DNA from 2 places in the Pseudomonas sp. PS02290 genome. Region 2 is predicted to be linked to the other one. Evidence: predicted binding sites of a transcription regulator. Region 2 holds the regulator's gene; the other holds the start of a gene.
The links. The regulator sigma-54, encoded in region 2, starts transcription at its own class of promoters, with help from an activator protein. The targets are predictions, from matches to a motif close to ANTGGCATNNANNTTGCTNT.

Region 1: a site for sigma-54 is predicted at 3,721-3,740, ahead of QMX88_RS18995 (CmpA/NrtA family ABC transporter substrate-binding protein). Genes of this name have one in related genera too.

Annotation. Positions count from the first base shown of each region.
Region 1 is NZ_JASCOY010000048.1:21,179-27,539, forward strand. Features, by position in the region: gene QMX88_RS18980 (bifunctional protein-serine/threonine kinase/phosphatase) at 1-177, opposite strand, end outside; gene QMX88_RS18985 (nitrate/nitrite transporter) at 229-1,440, opposite strand; gene QMX88_RS18990 (ANTAR domain-containing response regulator) at 1,777-2,352, opposite strand; gene QMX88_RS18995 (CmpA/NrtA family ABC transporter substrate-binding protein) at 2,365-3,573, opposite strand; gene QMX88_RS19000 (quinone-dependent dihydroorotate dehydrogenase) at 3,846-4,877, shown strand; gene rmf (ribosome modulation factor) at 5,025-5,240, opposite strand; gene rlmKL (bifunctional 23S rRNA (guanine(2069)-N(7))-methyltransferase RlmK/23S rRNA (guanine(2445)-N(2))-methyltransferase RlmL) at 5,812-6,361, shown strand, end outside.
Region 2 is NZ_JASCOY010000017.1:70,141-76,501, reverse strand. Features, by position in the region: gene rapZ (RNase adapter RapZ) at 1-165, opposite strand, end outside; gene ptsN (PTS IIA-like nitrogen regulatory protein PtsN) at 168-632, opposite strand; gene hpf (ribosome hibernation-promoting factor, HPF/YfiA family) at 645-953, opposite strand; gene QMX88_RS10855 (RNA polymerase factor sigma-54) at 1,030-2,523, opposite strand; gene lptB (LPS export ABC transporter ATP-binding protein) at 2,712-3,437, opposite strand; gene lptA (lipopolysaccharide transport periplasmic protein LptA) at 3,437-3,979, opposite strand; gene lptC (LPS export ABC transporter periplasmic protein LptC) at 3,966-4,538, opposite strand; gene kdsC (3-deoxy-manno-octulosonate-8-phosphatase KdsC) at 4,549-5,082, opposite strand; gene QMX88_RS10830 (KpsF/GutQ family sugar-phosphate isomerase) at 5,083-6,057, opposite strand.

The sequences.
Region 1 (6,361 bases), on a different contig from region 2:
TTGCAGCGTGGCCCGGGAGGCCAGACCGCCATCGGCGCATTGGCTGACGCCATCGGCAAGGGCGAACAGATAGCCCTTGCTGGCCGCGAGCGCTGCAGCGGGAGTGACCACGCGAAGGGCGTCCTGATTCTCCGCCCGCGGCCCGGTGGCGCTGAATTCGGCGACGCGCAGTTGCAAACCGGTCGCAGTGGGCGCGACCGGCGTCAGCCCCGGATTGACGCTCACGGCCTAGACACGGGCGGCGGTGACCGCGGCCGAGCCCCAGGTGGTTCTCCAGCGACGCTTGACGTTCATCAGGCCGAACCAGGCCAGCACGCCAAGGAACGCGAACAGCCACAGGCCCAGTTGGTACTCGCCAGTGTTCTGCTTGATCGCGCCGAGCCCGGCGGCGAGCAGGAAGCCACCGATGCCGCCGGCCATGCCGATCAGGCCGGTCATCACGCCGATCTCTTTGCGAAAGCGTTGCGGCACCAGCTGGAACACCGCGCCGTTACCGGCACCGAGGCCGAGCATGGCCGCGACGAACAGCGCCAGTGCGGCCCATGAGCTGGGCAGGTTAAACCCGACGGCGGCGATGCAGATGGCGGCGACGGCGTACATGCCCGACAGCGTACGAATCCCGCCGAAGCGATCGGCGAGGGCGCCGCCCAGTGGCCGCATCATGCTGCCGCCGAAGACGCAGGCGGCGGTGTAGTAACCCGCCGTCACCGGACTCAAGCCGTATTGATCGTTGAAGTAGCCGGGCAGGGCGCTGGCCAGGCCGATGAAGCCGCCGAAGGTCACGCTGTAAAAGAACATGAACCACCAGCTGTCGCGGTCGCCCAGGGCTTTGAAATAGTCAGCCATGGATTTGGCTTTGGGGCGTTCCGGGGCGTTTTTCGCCATGAGCGAGAACGCGATGAGGGTCAGCAGCAATGGCGCGACGGCAAAGCCGAACACATTGTTCCAGCCGAAGCTGGCGGCGAGGACGGGCGCGATCAGTGCGGCGAATACAGTGCCGGAGTTGCCGGCGCCGGCGATGCCCATGGCTTTGCCCTGATGCTGCGGCGGGTACCACTGGGAGGCGAGGGGCAGGGCCACAGCGAAAGACGCGCCGGCCATGCCAAGGAATACGCCGAGCAGCAGCGCCTGTTCATAGCTGTGAATGCCCAGTTGCCAGGCGCCCAGCAGCGCGGTGATGACGATGACCTGGCCGATGATCCCGGCAGTTTTCGGCGACAACTGATCGGCGAGCATGCCCATGATGAAGCGCAGCACCGCACCCGCGAGAATCGGCGTGGCGACCATCAGGCCCCGCTGCTGGGTGGTCAGATGCAGGTCGGCGGCAATCTGCACGGCCATCGGGCCGAGCAGGTACCAGACCATGAAGCTCAGGTCGAAATACAGGAACGCTGCGAACAGTGTCGGTTTATGGCCGGCTTTCCAGAAACTCGTGTTCATCTACCACCTCATCTGCAGGGATTCGTGTTCGGTGGAGATGTCGCTCGCACCGCTACGGGTCAGGTCACGCAGGCGAAGCACCAGACCGGCACTCCACCCGCCCCGATGTGTTCAGGGCAAAAACGAAAAACGCCGCAGCCCTGTGCGCTTTCGCGAAGGGGTGCGACGTCTTTGTCGTGAGTGGGCAACCGCCGTTGGCTACCTGTGATGTGTAGCTAGCAATACATGGGCCAAATGTGCGCCGCGAGCTGCGGGCTGGAGAGACGGGCTGGATGAAACCGTCTGGATGAAACCGTCTGGATGAAACAAGCACGCGCGGCTCGGAAAAGGAAAGGCTCAGCCCAGCAATTCACTCATGGCAATGATTTGTTCCGCCACCTGAATCAGTTTCTGCTGCCGGCTCATGGCCTGGCGTCGCATCAGGGTGTAGGCCTCTTCTTCGTTGCACTGCTTCATCTTCATCAGCAGGCCCTTGGCCGTTTCGATGCGCTTGCGTTCGGCCAGTTGCTGGTCGCGGGCATGCAGTTGCGCGCGCAGGTCCTGATCGCTTTCGAAGCGGGCCATGGCCACGTCCAGAATCGGCTGCAGGCGCTGTGCGTGAATGCCTTCGACGATGTAGGCGCTGACCCCGGACTTGATCGCCTGACGCATCACGACCGGGTCGTGCTCGTCGGTAAACATCACGATGGGGCGCGGCAGATCGCGGGTCACCAGCACCACTTGCTCCAGCACGTCACGGCCCGGCGATTCGGTGTCGATGAGGATCACGTCCGGGCGCACGGCCTGGACTCGGGCGGGCAGGTCGATGATCAGCCCGGATTCGTCTATGACCTCGAAGCCGGCCTCGGTCAGCGCCGCTTTCAGGCGCCCGACCTTTTTGGGGGTGTCGTTGATCAACAGGATTCGCAGCATCTTGGCGTCTCCTCAGCGATCAGCATGAACGAGGGCGGCATCGGCCAGCGCGTGCAGCTTGAAGCTGCGGGCGTAACGCGCCGGGTCGCTGCCGTCCCAGATTTTGCCGTCGATCAACTGGCTGCTGCGCATCGGCGACGGCGGGACGGCGATGCCCAGTGCGTCGGCGGCCTCGCGGTACAGGTCGAGCTGCTGGACGCTGCGGGCGACGTCGAGATAATCCGGGTCTTCGCGGAGCAAACCCCAGCGGCGGAACTGGGTCATGAACCACATGCCGTCGGACAGCCAGGGCATGTTCACCTGACCGTCGCCATGGAAGCGGATCGCGTGGTGGTCGTGCCATCGGTTGCCGAGCCCGTCGTCGTACTCGCCCAGTAGCCGGGATTCGATGGCGCCGACCGGTGCATTCACGTACTCGGCGGCGCTGAGCAGCTGCGCGGTGCTGCGCCGGTTGTCGGTGCTCTCTTCGATGAAACGGCTGGCTTCAAGCACCGCCATCACCAGCGCTCGCGCCGTGTTCGGGTACTGCTCGGCAAATTCCAGGCTGCACGCCAACACCTTTTCCGGGTGATCCGGCCAGATGGCCTGGGAGGTCGCCAGGGTGAAACCCAGGTTCTGCTGAACCGCGCTGGCACCCCACGGCTCACCGACGCAAAAGCCGTCGATGCGCCCGGCCTGCAAGTGCTCGACCATCTGCGGCGGTGGCACCACCACGCTGTCGACGTCGCGCAACGGATGAATGCCCTGGCTCGCGAGCCAGTAATACAGCCACAACGCATGATTGCCGGTGGGGAAGGTTTGAGCGAAGGTCAGTTTTGAGTCGCATTGGTGCGTGCGCCGATCGAGTGCCTCAGGAGTGGTCACGCCGGCATCCTGCAGCGCCCTCGACAGGTTGATGCTCTGGCCGTTCTGGTTCAGCCCCATCAGCACGGCCATGTTTTTTGCCGGCCCGGCCAGCCCCAGTTGCACGGCATAGACCAGACCGTAAAGGCTGTGGGCGGCGTGAAGTTCGCCGCTGACCAGTTTGTCGCGCAGGTTGGCCCACGATGTCTGCCGGTGCAGGTTGATGTGCAGGCCATAGGGCTGAGCGAAGCCCTGGGTCGCGGCGACGATCAGTGAGGCGCTGTCGGTCAGCGCCATGAAGCCGAGGTCGACACTGGTCAGTTCCGGTGCATCGCTGCCGTTGACCCAGGCCAGCGAGGGTGTAAGCGTGTCATTCATGAGTGCCATTCCGCGTGGAGGCCGACGCGCTGGTCAGCGCTGCCAATCGTCCAAAAAAAACGCCGCCTCGCCCCGATCGAACCGGGGCGCCAGCGACGTCGTTGTCCTGTGTCTCGCTCCGCCATTGGATCGAGTCGATATAGGCACTAAGCAAGCCATATGCCAGCGGGAGCCGAGGTTGTAAGCAAAGTTCTCGACATGCCTCGCGCTTCGCCCGCACCGGCGTTTATAATCCGCCGCTGATCCCAGCCGCAATCGAGCCGCCCCCGCCCATGTATAACCTGGCCCGCCAGTTACTGTTCAAACTCTCCCCGGAAACCTCCCACGATCTGTCCATTGACCTGATCGGAGCGGGCGGGCGTCTGGGGCTCAACGGCCTGTTCAACAAGGCGCCGATGCAGTTGCCGGTGACCGTAATGGGCCTGCGCTTCCCCAACCCGGTCGGGCTGGCGGCAGGGCTGGACAAGAACGGCGCGGCCATCGACGGCTTCGCCCAACTGGGCTTCGGTTTCGTCGAGATCGGCACGGTCACGCCGCGCCCGCAGCCGGGCAATCCAAAACCGCGCGTATTCCGTCTGCCCCACGCCCAGGCGATCATCAACCGCATGGGCTTCAACAACCTGGGCGTCGACCATCTGGTGAGCCGGGTGCAGGCCGCGCAGTACAACGGCGTGCTGGGCATCAACATCGGCAAGAACGTCGACACGCCGGTCGAGCGCGCCGTGGATGACTACCTCATTTGCCTGGACAAGGTGTACGCCCACGCCAGTTACATCACCGTCAACGTCAGCTCGCCCAACACGCCGGGACTGCGCAGCCTGCAATTCGGCGATTCGCTCAAGCAACTGCTCGAAGCCCTGCGGGTGCGTCAGGAAGCGCTGACGCTGATCCACGGCAAACGCGTGCCGCTGGCGATCAAGATTGCCCCGGACATGAGCGACGAAGAGACCGTGCTGGTCGCCAGCGCGTTACTGGAATCGGGGATGGACGCGGTGATCGCGACCAACACCACCCTCAGCCGCAAGGGCGTCGAGGGTTTGCCCCACGGTGACGAAGCGGGCGGGCTTTCGGGCGCGCCGGTGCGCGAGCAGAGCACGCACATCGTCAAGGTGCTGGCGGGTGAGTTGGGTGGGCGCTTGCCGATCATTGCCGCTGGCGGCATCACCGAAGGCAGGCACGCAGCCGAGAAGATCGCGGCGGGGGCGAGTCTGGTGCAGATTTATTCGGGCTTTATCTATAAAGGGCCGGCGCTGATTCGCGAGTCGGTGGACGCGATCGCAGCGATGACTCGCCAAGCGGTCTGATCGCTAGTGGCGTTAACGAAAAGAGGGGTTCCGACTGGAACCCCTCTTGGGCTTTAGCCCGCCGCCCGGGTGGGGCGTGCGTGGTCATGATGAAGCGATCAGGAATGTCGAAGAAGCTTTAGGTCAGGCTGTAACGTGAGGGTGGCGTCAGCCGACCGCGTGAAGTTCGTTGAGTCTGTGAATGCCCGCAGTGCCGGTCATACCGTCCCAGTTGTCGCCGCGTCCTTCTCGCCAGCCATTGATCCAGGCTTGACGCACTGACGGTAGAGTAAATGGGCAAAGCTCACGGGATTTACCGGATACGCCGTACTGGTATCCGCGCGAAAATGCTCTTTCCATCGGATCACGCTTAAGTCTTCTCATAGGGTGTTGCCCTCGTTTGTTGACTGTAATGTCCCTGGAGACCTCAGGTTGAGGTCCGGCAGAAAATCCTCTGCCGTTAGCAGCCCGCTGCCGGCGTCGCGGGCTTGCGGCCACCGCCGTTGCGGCGATGACCTTGGGTGATTTCTAACCAATGAGGCATACGCTGTGAATGATCGTTTTGTCATAAGAACGTAACCATTCAGGCATTACGACCATAAGCGCTGACGCGTTTCAGCGCAGTTTTGTAAGAGGGCCCCTTTGAACCGGGGCTTTCACGTGGCAGTGCAAGTGTTTCGCAATTGAGAGTGCTGGCCGTTTGCGGTCAGTGGAAAAACGACGAAGGGTCGGCGATGTGACTTTTTATTGCAGCCACCGTCGTGCTGAATAGTGGTTTTTTAACATCAAAACGTCGGCGTTGATGCGCTGGCGGACCGTCGCACTCGAAATGTATCGGTGCGAGGGACAGGCACAAACTGTGTGCCGCGCAGGCGTCCTCCTTGAAAGGCGTCTGTTGGAATCGGGCCGGACAATGCGTTGTCCGGCCGCTATGGCCTTAGGCTCTGGAATACTCATGTCGGACCGTTACGAACTTTTCCTCACCTGCCCAAAAGGCCTCGAAGGCTTGCTGGCGGAGGAAGCCACCGCCCTCGGTCTCGAGGAAACCCGCGAACATACTTCCGCCATCCGCGGCACCGCCGACATGGAAACCGCCTACCGGCTGTGCCTGTGGTCACGTCTGGCCAACCGGGTGCTGCTGGTGCTCAAGCGTTTCCCGATGAAAGATGCCGAGGACCTCTACCACGGCGTGCATGACATCGAGTGGGCTGACCATCTGGAAGCGGAAGGCACGCTGGCCGTGGAGTTCAGCGGCCACGGTTCGGGCATCGACAACACCCATTTCGGCGCATTGAAGGTCAAGGACGGCATCGTTGACCGCCTGCGCACGGCAGACGGCGTACGCCCGTCGGTGGACAAGCTCAACCCGGACCTGCGCGTGCACCTGCGTCTGGACCGCGGCGAAGCGATTCTGTCCCTGGACCTCTCCGGCCATAGCCTGCACCAGCGCGGCTACCGTCTGCAGCAAGGCGCCGCGCCGCTCAAGGAAAACCTGGCCGCCGCGA
Region 2 (6,361 bases):
CAGCAGGGGCTCAGCCAGTTCGGTGTTGATCAGCGCGCGCTCCGCCAGCTCTGGAAGCAGGCCGGCGGGCAGATTGTCGACGCAGTAGAAACCGCTGTCTTCAAGGACATCGAGGGCCGTGCTCTTGCCGGAGCCGGAGCGGCCGCTGACGATGATCATCCGCATGATCAGTGACCGTTCTGGACGTCGAGCACGACGCTGTAGAGCTCTTCGTCGGTTTTGGCACCGCGCAGGCGCTTACGCACATCATCACGGTCGAGCATGCTGGCGATCTGGCGCAGCAATTCAAGGTGAGCATCGGTGGCCGCTTCCGGGACCAGCAACACAAACAGCAGGTCAACCGGTGCGCCGTCGATGGCGTCGAAATCGATGGGTTTTTCCAGATGCAGTACGGCGCTGACAGGCGTTGAGCAGCCCTTCAGGCGGCAGTGGGGAATGGCAATGCCATTACCGAATCCGGTGGAGCCGAGCTTTTCACGGGCAATGAGGCTGTCAAACACGACCTGCTCATCCAGATCAGGCACTTGCGTGCCGATCATTTTGGCGATGTTCTGGAGTACGGCTTTTTTGCTGCCGCCTGGCACGTTCACGAGTGAACGGCCAGGGGTCAGGATATTTTCAAGTCGGATCATGGGTGGGGAGTGTCAGCGAGCAGTCGCGCCTTGCAGCAGACTTTGCTGTTTTTCCTTATGTTTTTTGAGTTGGCGGTCAAGCTTGTCGGCAAGCAGGTCAATGGCTGCGTACATGTCGTCGTGTTCGGCGTTGGCAACCACTTCAGCGCCAGGAACGTGCAAGGTGGCTTCGATTTTCTGCTTGAGCTTCTCGACCTCCATGGTGACCTGCACATTCGTGATCTTGTCAAAGTGGCGTTCCAATCGGGCGAGTTTCTCGCCGATGTAGGTACGCAGAGGTTCAGTCACTTCCAGCTGGTGTCCACTGATGTTGACTTGCATACAGCTTCTCCTTCGTTGCCAGTGCATTAAGAGGCAGGCGTAATGCCTGCCACTGGAACGCTTTGACGTGTGACCTTTACATCAGTCGCTTGCGTTCGCTGGACGGCGAGATCCCAAGGGATTCGCGGTACTTGGCGACTGTGCGACGGGCCACTTGAATGCCTTGTGCTTCCAGTAAACCAGCGATCTTGCTGTCACTCAACGGCTTTTTCTGATTTTCCGCAGCGACCAGTTTTTTGATGATCGCGCGAATCGCCGTGGACGAGCATTCGCCGCCTTCGGAGGTGCTGACGTGGCTGGAAAAGAAATATTTGAGTTCGTAGATCCCGCGCGGGGTGTGCATGAACTTCTGCGTGGTCACCCGGGAGATCGTCGATTCGTGCATGCCGACCGCTTCCGCGATGTCATGCAGAACGAGGGGCTTCATGGCTTCGTCACCGTACTCAAGGAAGCCTCGCTGGTGTTCGACGATTTGCGTGGCCACCTTCATCAGCGTCTCGTTGCGGCTCTGCAGGCTCTTGATGAACCAGCGAGCTTCCTGCAGCTGATTGCGCATGAACGTGTTGTCGGCACTGGTATCGGCGCGACGCACAAAACCTGCGTACTGCGGATTGACCCGCAGGCGCGGCACGGATTCCTGGTTCAGCTCCACCAGCCAGCGCTCGTTGTCCTTGCGCACGATGACGTCAGGCACGACGTATTCGGCTTCGCTGGACTCGATCTGCGAGCCGGGGCGCGGATTGAGGCTCTGGACCAGTTCGATGACCTGACGCAGGTCGTCTTCCTTGAGCTTCATGCGGCGCATCAGTTGCGCGTAGTCGCGGCTGCCGAGCAGATCGATGTAGTCACTGACCAGCTTCTGCGCTTCCGCCAGCCACTTGGTTTTGGCGGGCAGCTGGCGAAGCTGCAGCAGCAGGCATTCACTCAGGTTGCGAGCGCCGATGCCGGCAGGCTCGAACTGCTGAATGCGGTGCAGAACGGCTTCGATTTCGTCCAGCTCGATATCGAGCTCAGGGTCGAAGGCGTCGAGCATTTCTTCGAGTGTTTCGTCGAGGTAGCCCTGATTGTTGATGCAGTCGATCAGCGTCACGGCGATCAGGCGATCGGTGTCCGACATTGGCGCCAGGTTGAGTTGCCACAGCAGGTGGCTTTGCAGGCTCTCGCCAACGGAGGTGCGGGTGGTGAAATCCCACTCGTCATCGTCGTTGCTGGGCAGGCTGCTGGCACTGGTCTGATAGACGTCTTCCCACGCGGTGTCGACGGGCAGCTCGTTGGGAATGCGCTCGTTCCAGTCGCCGTCCTCCAGATTGTCGACGGTAGGCGCCGATTCCTGGTAGGTGGGTCCCTGAACATCAGCGTTGGGCTTTTGCTCTACGTTATCCGCCAAGGGGTCGGCGTTGTCGAAATCGTCGCCTTCCTCCTGCCGTTCCAGCATCGGGTTCGACTCCAGCGCCTCCTGAATCTCCTGTTGGAGATCCAGCGTCGACAACTGAAGCAATCGGATTGCCTGTTGCAGCTGAGGTGTCATCGTCAGCTGCTGGCCCATTCTCAAGACTAGCGAAGGTTTCATGGCAGGGCTTAACACCTTATTCGCCGGCGCACTGCGCGCCATTTACTAGCAGGGCGCCGAGGGCGCCAACTTAAGCAAATTATATGCCTGAAGCTGGAGGGTTTGCCTAGAGTGTGATGACAATTAAAAAACGAGGTTGGCGATGGCGCACATTGCGGGAGCCGCACAACCTCATGTCATCACTGCGGTTACAGGCGGAACTCGTGACCCAGATACACTTCCTTGACCAACTGGTTGGCCAGGATGGATTCGGCGTCGCCTTCGGCAATCAGCTGTCCATCGTTGACGATGTAAGCGGTTTCGCAGATATCCAGCGTCTCACGCACGTTGTGGTCGGTGATCAGCACGCCGATCCCTTTGGCCTTGAGGTGGTGAATGATCTGCTTGATGTCGCCCACGGAAATAGGGTCAACACCGGCGAAGGGTTCGTCGAGGAGAATGAATTTCGGCGAAGTGGCGAGGGCGCGTGCGATTTCCACACGGCGACGTTCACCGCCCGACAGGCTCATGCCCAGGTTGTCGCGAATGTGGGTGATGTGGAATTCCTGCAGCAGGCTTTCCAGCTCCTTGCGGCGGGCAGCGCGATCGAGCTCCTTGCGGGTCTCCAGGATCGCCATGATGTTGTCCGAGACGGAGAGCTTGCGGAAGATCGACGCTTCTTGTGGCAGGTAGCCAATACCGGCGCGTGCACGGCCGTGCATCGGCTGATGGCTGACGTCCTGGTCGTCGATCAGGACGCGACCCTGATCCGCTTGAACCAGGCCGACGATCATGTAGAAACAGGTGGTCTTGCCGGCGCCGTTGGGGCCAAGCAGGCCGACGATCTGGCCGCTCTCGATGGACAGGCTGACGTCACGTACGACCTGGCGGCTTTTATAGGCCTTGGCCAGGTGCTGGGCTTTCAGCGTCGCCATTACTGGGCCTTCTGCTGGTCGGTTTTCTTTTTCGGCTGGATGACCATGTCGATACGAGGGCGTGGTGCGGTGACCTTGGTGCCATTGGCACGACCGGCGTTCACGACCTGCTTGACGGTGTCATAGACGATTTTCTCGCCTTCGGACGTGTTGCCGTCGTTGACCACTTTGGCCTTGTCGATCAGCACGATGCGGTTCTGGGCCGCGAAGTACTGAATAGTGACGCCCCAGGCCTGAACGATCGGCTTGTCCACCGATGGCTTCTGCTCGTAGTAGGCCAGGTTGCCCACGGACGTGAACACGTCCACGTCGCCTTGCGGTGTACGGGTGATGGTCACGGTGTTGCCGGTGATCTTCATCGTGCCCTGGGTGATGATGACATTGCCTTTGTAGGTGGCGATGCCTTGCTTGTCGTCCAGCTGCGCGTCATCCGACTGGATGTGGATGGGTTGATCGCGATCCGTCGGCAGAGACCAGGCGCTCGCGCTTCCCAGTGCTGCGCCCAGGCCGAGCAAAAAAGGAAGGGTTTTAACGAGCCTCATACTGTCCTCTTACGTTGGATAGCAGGTTCATCCTGCTTTCTTTCAGATACGCTTTCATACCCGTGCCGGTCGTTACACCGCCAAGGCCGTCGATTCTAACGGGTTGGGCAGTCTCCGCATATTGCTTCTGCGGGAATACAGTCATGCGGCTGCTGGTGATGATGGTGGTGCGGTCTTTTTCGTCGGTGCGGTTGATGCGCACCGAGTCGATCAGCTCGACGTGATCGCCCCCCGGCGACACTTCGGCGCGAACGCTCTGTACGTGCCACGGGAAGGTAGAACCTCGATACATCTGCAGCACCGGCGTGGTCATCAGGGTGACGTCGGTGGCTTTCAAGTGCTCGACCTTGTCCGCGGTCATGTCGTACTGCATGGTCCCGTCGGGCAGGTACTGAATACTGTGGGCGTTGGTCGCGTAGTAATCGACAGCGCTTTCATCGACGGCAGCCTTGGGTTGATCGAGAAAGCTTTCCGGACTGATGTTCCAGTAGCCGACCGCTGCCAGCAGCAGTGCCAGCACACCGAACAGCAGAAACGTTCGAAACTTTTTGCTCAGCATAAATGCACTTCTATAGGTAGGCGGCGTGAGCCGCTTCGAGGTTGCCCTGAGCCTTCAGGATCAACTCGCAGAATTCGCGGGCAGCGCCTTCGCCGCCACGTGCCTGGGTAATGCCGTCGGCATGCTCGCGGACAAAGCTGGCGGCATTGGCAACAGCCATGCCCAGGCCCACCCGGCGAATGACCGGCAGATCAGGCAAATCGTCGCCCAGATACGCGACCTGCTCGTAGCTTAGATTCAGTTGCTGCAAAAGCTCGTCGAGGACCACGAGTTTGTCTTCGCGGCCCTGATAAAGGTGCGCGATGCCGAGGTTCTTCGCGCGCCGCTCAACCACGGGGGTCTTGCGTCCGCTGATGATGGCAGTCGTCACACCCGAGTTGATGAGCATCTTGATGCCCTGGCCGTCGAGGGTGTTGAAGGTCTTGAATTCACTGCCGTCTTCGAGGAAATACAGGCGTCCGTCGGTGAGTACGCCATCGACGTCGAAGATCGCCAGTTTGATGTTCTTGCCGCGTTGCATCAGGTCATTCATATCGGCGCTCATTTACATGACTCCTGCGCGGAGCAGGTCTTGAAGATTGAACGCGCCAACCGGGCGATCGTTCTCGTCGACCACGATGAGTGCGCCGATCTTGTTGTCTTCCATGATTTTCAAGGCTTCGGCCGCGAGCATTTCCGGGCGCACGGTCTTGCCGTGGACGGTCATGACTTCATCGATGGTCGCCTGGCGTATGTCGATCGGGCGATCCAGGGTGCGACGCAGGTCGCCGTCCGTGAAGATACCGGCAAGCCGGCCGTCGCTCTCGAGGATGGCGGTCATGCCAAGCCCCTTGCGGGTCATTTCCATCAGCGAATCGCGAAGCGGCGTGCCGCGCGCAACCTGCGGCAGGTTGGCGCCAGTGTGCATGACATGCTCGACCTTCAGCAGCAGCCGACGACCCAGCGCACCGCCCGGATGGGAAAACGCGAAGTCTTCGGCGGTGAAGCCTCTGGCGTCCAGCAGCGCAACGGCCAGGGCGTCGCCCATGACCAGCGCCGCGGTGGTGGAGGAGGTGGGCGCCAGATTCAACGGGCAGGCTTCTTTTTCGACCCGCGCATTGAGGTTGACGTCAGCGGCCTTGGCCAGTGTTGATTCCGGGTTGCCAGTGAGGCTGATCATCTTGATGCCCAGCCGCTTGATCAGCGGCAGCAACGTGACGATTTCGGCCGTGGTGCCCGAATTGGACAGGGCCAGAATAATATCGGCGCTGGTGATCATGCCCATGTCGCCGTGGCTGGCCTCGGCGGGGTGCACGAAAAAGGACGGGGTGCCGGTGCTGGCCAGCGTAGCGGCGATCTTCTTGCCGATATGCCCCGACTTGCCCATGCCTACCACGACCACGCGGCCCTGACTGCCCAGAATCATGTCGCACGCGTTGACGAAATCGGCATCTATATGCGCAAGCAAACCTTCCACGGCTTCTATTTCAAGGCGGATGGTGCTCTGTGCCGATTCAATCAGGTTGCGCGCATTGGACATATCGGAAGGGGTCGCATGGTGAAAGGCCGGGGATTATAGCGGCAATGTTCAAAAGCCTCACGCTTCATCGTTGCTGTTTGTTTAATGAACGGAGACGTCCTTCAGCAACAGCGTGATAAAGGCTGGCGGTGGGTACGAAAATTCCACACCGTCCTTAATACCCTTCTTTGTTTGCGACTCGACACGTTGGAGCTTGGGCGGCGTGCGACAGCGGTGGTATAGTCCGCCGCTTGTTCGGCCCCTCCAAAAGTGTGTCGTTCGTCAAGAACGCGGCATCTGAGAGACAGGTTGCATCGCAAGGAGT